Regions from separate parts of the Jeotgalicoccus nanhaiensis genome, predicted to be linked through region 1. Evidence: a T-box and tRNA genes for the amino acid it is inferred to sense, from the RefSeq annotation. Region 1 holds a T-box; the other holds one or more tRNA genes.
The links. The T-box of region 1 lies ahead of IR135_RS04435 (valine--tRNA ligase). A T-box ahead of a tRNA ligase gene usually reads a tRNA of that ligase, here a tRNA-Val.
Positions count from the first base shown of each region.

Region 2: it has a tRNA-Val gene. The T-box ahead of IR135_RS04435 (valine--tRNA ligase) is inferred to sense a tRNA for this amino acid. The anticodon was not compared.

Region 1 is NZ_JADGLW010000002.1:436,767-442,360, forward strand. It holds gene IR135_RS04435 (valine--tRNA ligase) at 1-2,280, opposite strand, end outside; T-box leader at 2,326-2,551, opposite strand; gene IR135_RS04440 (AbrB family transcriptional regulator) at 2,608-3,669, opposite strand; gene IR135_RS04445 (MDR family MFS transporter) at 4,359-5,594, opposite strand, start outside.
Region 2 is NZ_JADGLW010000007.1:43,470-49,063, forward strand. It holds gene IR135_RS09215 (ornithine cyclodeaminase family protein) at 1-706, opposite strand, end outside; gene IR135_RS09220 (MFS transporter) at 727-2,055, opposite strand; tRNA gene IR135_RS09225 (tRNA-Val) at 2,217-2,288, shown strand; partial or broken gene IR135_RS09230 (ABC transporter ATP-binding protein) at 2,425-3,147, shown strand; gene IR135_RS09235 (ABC transporter permease) at 3,144-4,220, shown strand; gene IR135_RS09240 (VOC family protein) at 4,242-4,622, shown strand; gene IR135_RS09245 (GNAT family N-acetyltransferase) at 4,663-5,115, shown strand; gene IR135_RS09250 (amidohydrolase family protein) at 5,189-5,458, shown strand; gene IR135_RS09255 (helix-turn-helix domain-containing protein) at 5,594-5,594, shown strand, end outside.

The DNA of each region.
Region 1 (5,594 bases):
CGCAGCCCGTCTCGCATCGTCTTTCACTTCCAGTTTAATATCGATCGGTTTCGATAACGGCGTATTGACTTCGTTGCGTGTCGTTCTGACTGATTTAATAATATTTACGAGCAGTTCCATTTCAGCAGATGCATCGTCGAAACTTAAAGTCTCATCGACAACCGGCCAGTCGCTTACAACAATCGATGTTTCTTTGTTGATTGTCTGATAAATTTCATCCGTTACGAACGGCATGAACGGATGCAGCATTTTCAGGATTTTATCGAGTGTATATAAGAGCACTGAACGCGTCATCTGTTTCTCTTCGTCCGTTCCGTGAGTCATCGGCACCTTAGCCATCTCGATATACCAGTCACAGAAGTCATCCCAGATGAAGTTATAGAGCGCACGGCCGACTTCACCGAACTCGTAGTCTTCAGACAGGCGCGTTACATCTGCGATTGTCTCGTTAAGACGAGTGAGAATCCACTTGTCAGCGAGCGATTTATCGCCCTCTAAATTAATGTCAGCAAGCGTAAAGTCTTCACCGATATTCATCAGGGCGAAGCGCGAAGCATTCCAGATCTTGTTGATAAAGTTCCAGACGCTCTCCACTTTTTCGTCACTGTAGCGAAGGTCCTGCCCCGGCGTTGAACCGGTCGATAAGAAGTAACGGAGCGCATCCGCACCGTACTTGTCGATAACATCCATCGGATCGACCCCGTTGCCGAGCGATTTCGACATCTTGCGATTCTGTTCATCGCGGACCAGGCCGTGCAGGAGCACATCATCAAATGGTTTTTCGCCGGTCTGCTCTAAAGACGAGAAAATCATGCGCGCGACCCAGAAGAAGATGATATCGTAACCTGTTACCAGCACATTGGTCGGGAAGTATTTAGCAAGGTCAGGTGTTTCTTCCGGCCAGCCCATAGTAGAAAACGGCCAGAGCGCGCTTGAGAACCAGGTATCGAGAACATCTTCGTCCTGCGTCCAGTTGTCACTGTCTTCCGGCGCTTCTTCTCCGACATAAATTTCACCTGTTTCGTTGTGATACCAGGCAGGAATCTGATGGCCCCACCATAGCTGGCGGGAAATAACCCAGTCGCGGATGTTTTCCATCCAGCCGTTAAAGGTATGTTCAAAACGGTTCGGCACAAAGTTGATACGGTTGTCTGTGTTCTGGTTGTCGAGACTCTTTTCAGCGAGCGGCTTCATGCTGACGAACCACTGCGTCGACAGATACGGTTCAACGATAGCGTTCGAGCGCTCAGAGTGACCGACAGAGTGCATATGCGCTTCAATTTTCAACATATAGCCCCCGTTTTCAAGGTCACTGACCAGCTGTTTGCGGCAATCGAAACGGTCGAGCCCTTCATATTTGCCGCCGAGTTCGTTAATTACACCGTTCGGGTGCATGACGTTAATGCGTTCAAGATCGTGGCGGTTGCCGATTTCAAAGTCGTTCGGGTCGTGTGCCGGTGTCACTTTCATAGCGCCGGAGCCGAAATCTTTATCGACGTAAGTATCTGCAATAATCGGCAGTTCGCGGCCGACAATCGGCAAAGTAACCGTCTTGCCGATAAGGTCCTGGTAGCGTTCGTCATCCGGATGAACCACAACTGCTGTATCCCCGAGCATGGTCTCAGGACGCGTCGTTGCGATTTCAAGGTAGCCGGAACCGTCAGTCAGCGGATATTTCACGTGATAGAACTTGCCTTCAATATCTTTGTGAATAACTTCGATATCACTGAGTGCCGTCTCGGTTTCCGGGTCCCAGTTAATAATATATTCACCACGGTAAATTAAGTCTTTGTTATACATGTCAACGAATACTTTACGCACTGCTTTTGACAGGCCTGAATCGAGCGTAAAGCGCTCTTTATCGTAATCGAGACCAAGTCCCATTTTTGCCCACTGTTCGCGGATATGAGAAGCATACTCTTCTTTCCAATTCCAGGCGTGCTCTAAAAACTTCTCGCGGCCGATGTCAGATGCTTTAATGCCAGTTTCACGAAGGCGCGCATCTACCTTAGCTTGTGTCGCAATACCCGCATGATCCATACCCGGAAGATACAGTACATCGTAGCCTTGCATGCGCTTCATACGCGTAATAATATCCTGCAGCGTCGTATCCCAGGCGTGGCCGAGGTGCAGCTTCCCTGTCACGTTCGGCGGCGGAATGACGATGGAAAACGGTTCTTTACTGCTTGTGACATCAGATTTAAATAAGCCTGCTTTAACCCAATTCTCATACTTGCCCTCTTCAACTTCAGCCGGATTATACTTTTTCGGCATTTCCATATCGATCACTCCTTATTATTTTAAAAACAAAAAACTCCAGTCCAGTAATAGGACGGGAGTTCCGCGGTGCCACCTAAATTCAGGCTATGAGCCTGCATCTCAACTTGGTGATTAACGCTCACCGCACGTTTTGCGCTACTCACTCCTATTGGAGCGTTCACACAAAACTTATCATAGCTACCTTCACAGTATGCACCGGTAAACTTTCACCACTATCGTTTACTCTCTTTGACGCCTGCATACAGCTACTCTTCTACGTCTCTCATATTTATATAAGTTAATAGTATGCGACTTTTAAAAAACTGTCAAGATTGAAGTCGGTGTCTTTTACTGCGTGCGTTTTCTGTTCAAATATTTTAAATAATAGCCGACAATCGGTACAACGACGATAATGATAAAGAATATCCTGAAGATATGATAACTCGAAATCATCGCGATATTACCGCCTGTTTCAATCGCTATAACGATAATCTGCCCAAGCCCGCCCGGTGCGGCACTTAAGAAGAGGTCGTTAAACTGATGCACTGTAAACAGCTGGAAGATAAAGACGATAAACATCGTACCGAAGATAAGAATCAGATTCTGCAAGAGAATCGAAAATATCAGGCGCTTGTTCAGCTGTGTCATCAGGGATGCGATCTGCAGGCCGATCCGGATACCGAAGAGGATCTGCGCAATATTAATAAAAACAAGATCGAGCGAAAACTCAATGCCCGTCGTTAAATTCCATATAATTAAGACGATAATCGGTCCGAGCATTAAGCTTGCCGGGAAGTTTATCTTCTGAAGAAGGTAAATTAGCCCAAAGGCAGCGACGGGAATAATCAGCATCTCCGGTATAAAGATAGTTGAGATGTAATCGACCGCGGCAGGCTCCGCCCCGATTTCAGAAGACGGCTGGAAGAGCCCTGAAACGAAAGGCACAATCAGCACGATTAAAATAATCCGCGACATCTGAGTGAGCGTGACGAGCAGAATATCCGCCCGCTTCTCCTCCTCCGCCATAATCAGCATCTGGGAGAGAGCTCCGGGCACTGAAGCGAGAATTGCCGTTTCCGGCGTACTGCCGGTCAGGTAGATAAATAGCCGGGACAAGGCGAGACTGAGTAAAAGAACGAGAATGGTCATAAGAAAAATGTTAAATAAATCATCGCGCATGTCCATTAAAGCATCGAGCGTCAGAGTGGAGCCTATTTCGACGGCCATAATCGCGACCCCGAGATCACCGAGCCAGCGCGGGAAAAATAACTCGCGGCGGACCAGCCGAATGTAGAGAATCGTCGCAATCATCGAACCGAAGAGCCACGGCAAAATCATGCCGAGCGCGGATAAGCCTGTTGAAATCAAGGCCGCCACAGCGACGAGCAGCAAGAAACGAAGTACTTTCATAAAATCACCTTATCTATTCAAGTGTCATCTATAATAATAACTTATATTACGCTCGATATAAAGTAAGTTGCTTTTTACACTTATGCGAGGTGCGGGCGGTGATGTACTTGGGATTGGTTGCGGTTGATTCCGAGTACGACGGGGGTTAGGCGTCGTACTTGAAGCTGTTCCCGAGTACGACGGCGATTTCTTGTCGTACTTGAACTTGATTCCGAGTACGACGGCGATTTCGTGTCGTACTTGAACTTACTCCCGAGTACGACGGCAATTCCGTGTCGTACTTGAACTTACTCCCGAGTACGACGGCAATTCCGTGTCGTACTTGAACTTACTCCCGAGTACGACGGCAATTCCGTGTCGTACTTGAAGCTGTTCCTGAGTACGACGGCGATTTCGTTTCGTACTTGAAGCCGCTTATTTTATCAAAAGTCCATGCGGACAAGTATTATAATGACACAATACCCTCATTCTTCGTTTATACTCGCTGTGCTTACGCCCGGTATAGAACGGGGAATCGCCGTCGTCATCCCAAGCCACCCGATTCACAACGGGAAAATGCCGTTGTTATCCCAAGCTGTCCGGTTCACAACGGGAAAATGCCGTTGTTATCCCAGCTCCTCCGATTCACAACGGGAAGTCGCCGTTGTTATCCGCCGCCCCTCACTTTCACAATCTTTATCACACAAACACTAGCTATCCCCGTCTTCTTTATCGCTCACAACTCTTTCCTGCTCTTTTAAGAAGAAGGCGAATATCAAACCGATGACTGCGAGCACTGCCGAGGCGATAAAGGTATAGTTGACGCCGATAATTTCGTCGGCAGGTGACGGGCCGTCAGCGGAGCCGCCGGAGACATTGAACGCAACTCCCGTCATAATCGTAATAAAGAGTGCCGTGAAGAGCGACCCGCCGATCTGGCGCATCGTGTTGTTCAGCGAGGTGCCGTGGGAGATTATGTGATTTTCGAGCGCGTTCATGGCATAAGTTGTTAATGCCATCATGGACAGACCAACGCCGAGCAGGCGCACGGTATAAACAATCGTAATATAGGTAAAGGTTGTTTCAACTGTCAAAAAGGACAGCAGCACAGAGGTCGCTAAAATCAGACCGAGACTGGTAAAGGTAAGAATCCGGATGCCGTAGCGGTCAAACAGCCAGCCGGCGACGAGCGACATAATCCCCATCACAAGAGCACCCGGCAAGAGTGACAGCCCGGATTGAAAAGCAGTGAAGCCGAGCATATCCTGCATTAAGACCGGGACGATATTGTTGGCGCTGACCATCGAGACGAAAACGATAATCCCGATCAGCGAGGCCATGAGAAAGTACGGGTTAGCTAAAACCCGGATTTCAAGTATCGGCTGAACCAAAATAAACTGCCTGCGGACAAAGAGACCGACAATTACTAAACCGCCAAGAATCGGCACAATCACCTCTAAGCTCGTCCAGCCGCTGACTCCCGCGACTGAGAAGCCGTACAGCAAACCGCCAAAGCCTAAAGTGGACATAACAATCGACAGTATGTCGACTTTCGGATTGGTCTGTTCTGTAACGTTCCGCATATAAAAATACGCAAAGACGATATTCAGTGCTGCGAGCGGCGCAATAATAATAAAGAGGGAGCGCCACGGCCAGAATTCTACGATATAGCCCGACAGAGTTGGTCCGATAGCTGGTGCAAAACCGATAATCAACCCGAACAGTCCCATCGCTTTTCCTCTGTTTTCAACATCGAACATCTGCAGGAGAATGACCTGGGACAAGGGCATCATAATACCCGCGCCTCCGGCCTGCAGAATGCGCCCTGTAAGCAGTATAGGAAATACCGTCGACAGTGCTGCAACTACCGTACCTGCTGTAAATAAAATCATCGCGGTCATATACAGTTTCCTCGTCGTAAACTTATTAATTAGAAATGCGGATAT
Region 2 (5,594 bases), on a different contig from region 1:
GTTTAATTGCGGTGCGGTCCATTTCTTTCATTTCATGGGTGAATGACCCCACACCGTTAACGTGAGTGCCTTCTTTAAGAAGTTCACCATTATACACCGGAGTCTTGCTCTGCGTGGCACAGTTGATAATATCGCTCTGTTCAACGAGTGCATCCACGTCCGTCATCACTTCGATATCAGCCCAGATACCGAATGTTTCGAGCCGTTCCTTAAACTGCTCAGCTTTTTCCGGTGTACGGTTATAGAGATAAATTCTCTGGATATCGCGGACTTCCACAACACCTAATACCTGTTCGAAGGCCATATTGCCCGTCCCGATTACACCGAGTGTTCTGGCATCTTCACGTGCCAGTTTATCAGTGGCGATGGCTGTCATCGCGCCGGTGCGGAGTCTCGTTAAATACGATGCGTCCATCGTCGCCTTGTGGGCGCCGTCTGTCAGGTCTGTTACTAAAATATTCCCCTGCGTCGTCGGCAGGTTTTTATTGTTAGGAAAAATAGACACTGTCTTAATTATCGATACCTGCTGAGTTAAGCTGATGCACGGCATGTAAAGCATCGAGCTGTCTTCTCCTGCAGGCAATACGGTACGAATGGATTCCACAATATTGTCTTCGTTATAATCTTTTAAAATCGCGTTGACGTCTTTGATTGCATGGCTGATTTTATATTTCTCTTCTATTTCTTTGTCTGTCAATGTAATCAATGTATTCACTCCATCTATTATTATTCGGCGTTCATTAATTTTTCTTCGCTGATTAATCTATCCTCTTTATCCTGCGCCGTTTCTCCCTGCAGTGCAAATACCGCAATCAGCGAAACGACGGCTGTCATAATGATGTAAAGCGATACCGGTATACTTGAGCCGTCAAACTGATTCATCAGAAATTCCGCAATCAGCGGCGCAGATCCTCCAGCCACTGCGGCACCAATCTGATAACCGAGTGTTACACCAGTATAACGTACTTCCTTGCTGAATGACTCGGAGAACATCGTACCGAGAATCGCTGTAATCGGCGGCCAGATTACAACCAGTCCGATAAAGGTTGCTAAAATAACGAGTATCGGTTCATGTGTATTGACGATAAAAAAGTACGGAAACGCATAAAGCAGCATCGCCGCCGCGCCGATCAGAAACATTTTTCTCCGGCCGACTCTGTCCGACAGACTGCCCATTACGGGAATCATAATCGTTGTGAGCACGGATACCGCCATAATCGACAGCATCATAAACTCAAATGATACATCGAGACTTGCGACCCCGTAACCGACAATGAAGGTCGTAAAGATATAGAACGGGCCGGTTTCAACAAATTTCGCCCCGGTCGTAATAAGCACTTCTTTCGGGTGTTTCTTAAATATTTCAATGATAGGCAGTCTTCTGACTTCATTTTTCTCTGCAGCTTCTTTCTGCATGGCCACAAAGGCGGGTGTTTCGTCGAGCCCTTTACGGATTAGCAGTCCGACAATAACGAGCAGCAGACTGAAGATAAATGGAATCCTCCACCCCCATGCGAGGAACATCTCTTCAGGCATAATCCAGGTCAGTAAAAAGAAAAAGCCGTAAGCAAGCACAAGGCCGATAGGAATTCCCATCTGCGGGAAACTGCCGAACAGCCCGCGCTGGTTTTTCGGCGCGTATTCGGTGGCGAGCAGAAGGGCGCCGCCCCATTCGCCGCCGATGCCGAGGCCCTGAATCAATCTGAACAGGAGTAAAAGAAGCGGTGCGGCAACACCGATTTGAGCATATGTAGGCAGTAAGCCGATACCCGCTGTGGCGAGCCCCATGAGGCTGAGTGTAATAATTAATGTTTTCTTCCGTCCCACTCTGTCACCGATATGTGCAAAGATGACTCCCCCTAAAGGACGGATAAAGAATGATAAAGCAAGCCCGAAGTAGGCAAGTATAGTCGACAGAAATGCATCGTCGGTCACAAAGAACTGCGTATTAAAGATGATGCTCGCAACCGCTGCGTACAGGAAAAAGTCGAACCATTCAATTGATGAACCGATTAAACTTGCTGATAATACTTTTCTTCTCAATTTTCTATCCATAGTAAACCTCCCCTTTGTATGGCTATAGATTAGCACAGATTAAAATTCATGCCTATAAAAATTATAATATTCAGGCATTAATAGAAAATGGATCTGATTATCTCAGTATTAAGTTGATTTTTAATACGGGATGACGTAAGCTGTATAAGTAAACAAATTACGATTCCGTAGCTCAGCGGGAGAGCGCTTCGTTGACATCGAAGAGGTCGGTGGTTCAATCCCACTCGGAATCATTAATTGTAAAAATGCTGTATGATGTGCCCGCATCATGCAGTTTTTTTGTATTCAATATTATGAACGATTATGCTTAACTGGATAGAGAAACGGGTATTTGAGAGCAAAAGTGTATACATAAAGGTCGTGATAATTGTGGCTGAGATAATTGCATCACTGCACGGAGCAGGTAAGAAATTTTTCTTTAATCAGGTGCTGACAAATATTAATTTAAAGGTGCAAAGCGGGGAAATACTGGGGCTGATTGGACCGAGCGGTTCGGGGAAGACAACTTGCATCCGCTGCATGCTCGGCATGGAAGATTTAACTGAAGGTGAAGCGTTGGTGCTGAATGAGGAGATGCCAAAGCGGAAAGTGCTGGACAGAATCGGTTATATGGGTCAGTAAACGGCGCTCTACGAAACATTGACTGCCCATGAAAATATGGTATTTTTCGGCCGGCTGAAAAATTTAAAAGGAGAAGAACTGAAAAAAGAAATCGATAAAAACCTGAAACTCGTTGAATTGGAAAATACAGGCGGTAAAACGGTCTCAAAGTTTTCAGGGGGTATGAAAAGGAGATTGTCACTCGCAATCACCCTGCTTGGCAGTCCCGGTTTTATCGTACTGGATGAGCCGACGGTTGGGATTGATCCAAAGCTCAGACTTTCGGTGTGGCAGCAGCTGCGGGAATTCGCCGGCAGCGGTGCGGGAATTATTGTGACGACACATGTGATGAGCGAAGCGGAAAAGTGCGACAGGGTGGCGCTGCTGGTTGAAGGGAAAATTTTTGCACAGGGCACGCCAAAAGAACTGATGACTGAATTTAAGGCGGCTTCAATCGAGGAAGTATTCATCAATATGGAGGTGGATTCATGACGCGTCTCAGTGCAATCATTGTAAAAATAATCAGGGAGCTGCTCCGGGATATCCGTACTCTAGTGCTGATGATGCTGGCGCCGCTCGTTGTGATTACACTGATGTATTTTATATTCGATGTGAATAATGAAGCGGATATACGTCTCGGTGTGCCGGATACGATTGATCAGACCTTTGTTGAAGGACTGCCGGATGATGTGGAAGTGGTGCCGTATGAACTGGCTCCGACCATGAGTACTCTCTTGGATAATGATCAGCTGGATGCTTTTGTAAATATAACGGATGAAAAGATTGATGTGACCTATAAAAATGAAGATCCGTCGAAAACGGGCGCGGTAAAACAGGTCATCCGTGCAGGTCTCGAGGAAATGAAGGATGAACAGCTGAAAGGGATATTAGGGGCGCTGCCTGAAGAGGCTGAATTGCCGGTTATGAGTATGGAAGAAACTTATTTGTACGGCAGCGAAGACAGTACATTCTTTGATAAGATGTTTCCGATTCTAATTGGTTTTTTTGTATTCTTTTTTGTCTTTCTGATTTCCGGCATTGCTCTGCTTCGTGAAAGGACGATGGGAACGATGGAGAGAATGCTTGCGACATCGGTGAGACGGAGTGAAATTATCATCGGATATTTAAGCGGATTCGGGATTTTCGCGATGCTGCAGACGATTATCATCGTCTTATATTCGATTTACCTGCTGGATATGAATATTGCAGGGAACATCGGCTGGGTGCTTGCTATTAATATACTGCTGGCCTTAAGCGCACTCGCTATCGGTATGTTTATTTCGACATTTGCGAATACGGAGTTCCAGATGATGCAGTTTATTCCTCTGATTATCGTGCCGCAGATATTTTTCTCGGGTATTATTCCGCTCGATAATATCGCGGACTGGATCAGTGTAATCGGCTATGCCTTTCCGCTGAGATACGCAGGAGATGCGCTGACGGAAGTGATGATTAAGGGTAATGGATTTATGTATATATGGGAAGACCTGCTCGCTCTGGCAGTATTCATTGCGGTCTTTGTGCTGCTGGATATACTGGGACTGAAGAAATACCGCAGAGTTTAAATCTTTAAAAGGACTGATGGCATGCTAAAGAAACTGAAAAATGTAATGCTGTATGTGGAAGATACTAATAGTGCGCTGGAATTCTGGACACAAAAGATGGACTTTACGGTGAAAGAAGAATTGAGTCTAATGGAAAACTTTAAAGGTTATAAAGTGGCGCCGGACGAAAATTCGGAAACTTCGCTGGTAATATTTCCGATCGCTTTTATCGAAAAATACAGCCCCGAAGTGAGTCTTGAAACGCCGTCGCTGATGTTTGAAGTAGAAAATATTGAAGCAGTATATGAAGACCTGAAGGAAAGAGACGTATATGTCGGAGAACTGGTGGAAATACCGGCCATGAAGACGTTTAATTTTTTTGACGGACAGGATAATTATTTTGCGGTGAGTGAAGCGGTCTAAGGACTGAATATAATAAGTAAACAGCAGGGGTATAATTTTTATGATAAAATTTGCGGAAATTAATGAAGATAATTATGAAAAAGTATTGAAGCTGAAGATTACAGATGAACAGGATAAGAGTAAATTCATTGCGCCGAATGTCCGGTCGATCGCAGATGCGTATCTCTACCGGGAAGCAGGGGATGTGTTCCCGTATGCGGTTGAAGACGGTGAAGCAGTTGTAGGCTTTATACTGCTGGATGAAGATGCAGAAGAGAAAGAACTGATGATCTGGCGGATGATGGTGGATAAAGACTATCAGGGTAAGGGATACGGCAGAGCGATTGTTGAAAAAGTGATGGAGATGTTTGAAAGCGATGACAGGTTTGATGTTCTCATTGCAGATTATGTGAAAGGAAACGAAGTGATGGGAACACTGCTCAGGTCGCTGGGATTTGAAGAGCAGGAGTTTGATGAAGAGAATAATGAGCATGTGATGTGGTATCGGAGCTGAAACTTTACTTTCGACAAGAAAAAGGATGCTGATTAAGCTGAGAGATTGGTCCGTCATTGAAGGCTAATCTCTCATATTATTATTCAACCCTGCGAAAGAATACGGTATGTACCCGCAAAAAGGAACAGTACAAACAGGTAGTGATGCGGATATTACTATTGTCGATATGGATCAAAAGTGGAAGATTGATAAACAAAAGCTGCACAGTAAGAGTAAGGTAACTGCCTATGATGAAAAAGAAATTACGGGTAAACCAGTCGCAACTATTGTAAATGGTGTAACTGTAATGGAGAATGGTGAAATTGTAGAAGAATTGCAAGGGAAACCTGTGTTGGTGAAATAAATGTACGTTGAACCAGACTCTAAAAGGGTCTGGTTTTTTTAATATACTTAATAAAATCATTTTTTGTTGATATATTGGCTATAACTAATTCTAACTTAGTAAATTTTGATTTTCATAATTAAAGGGGACTCAATTA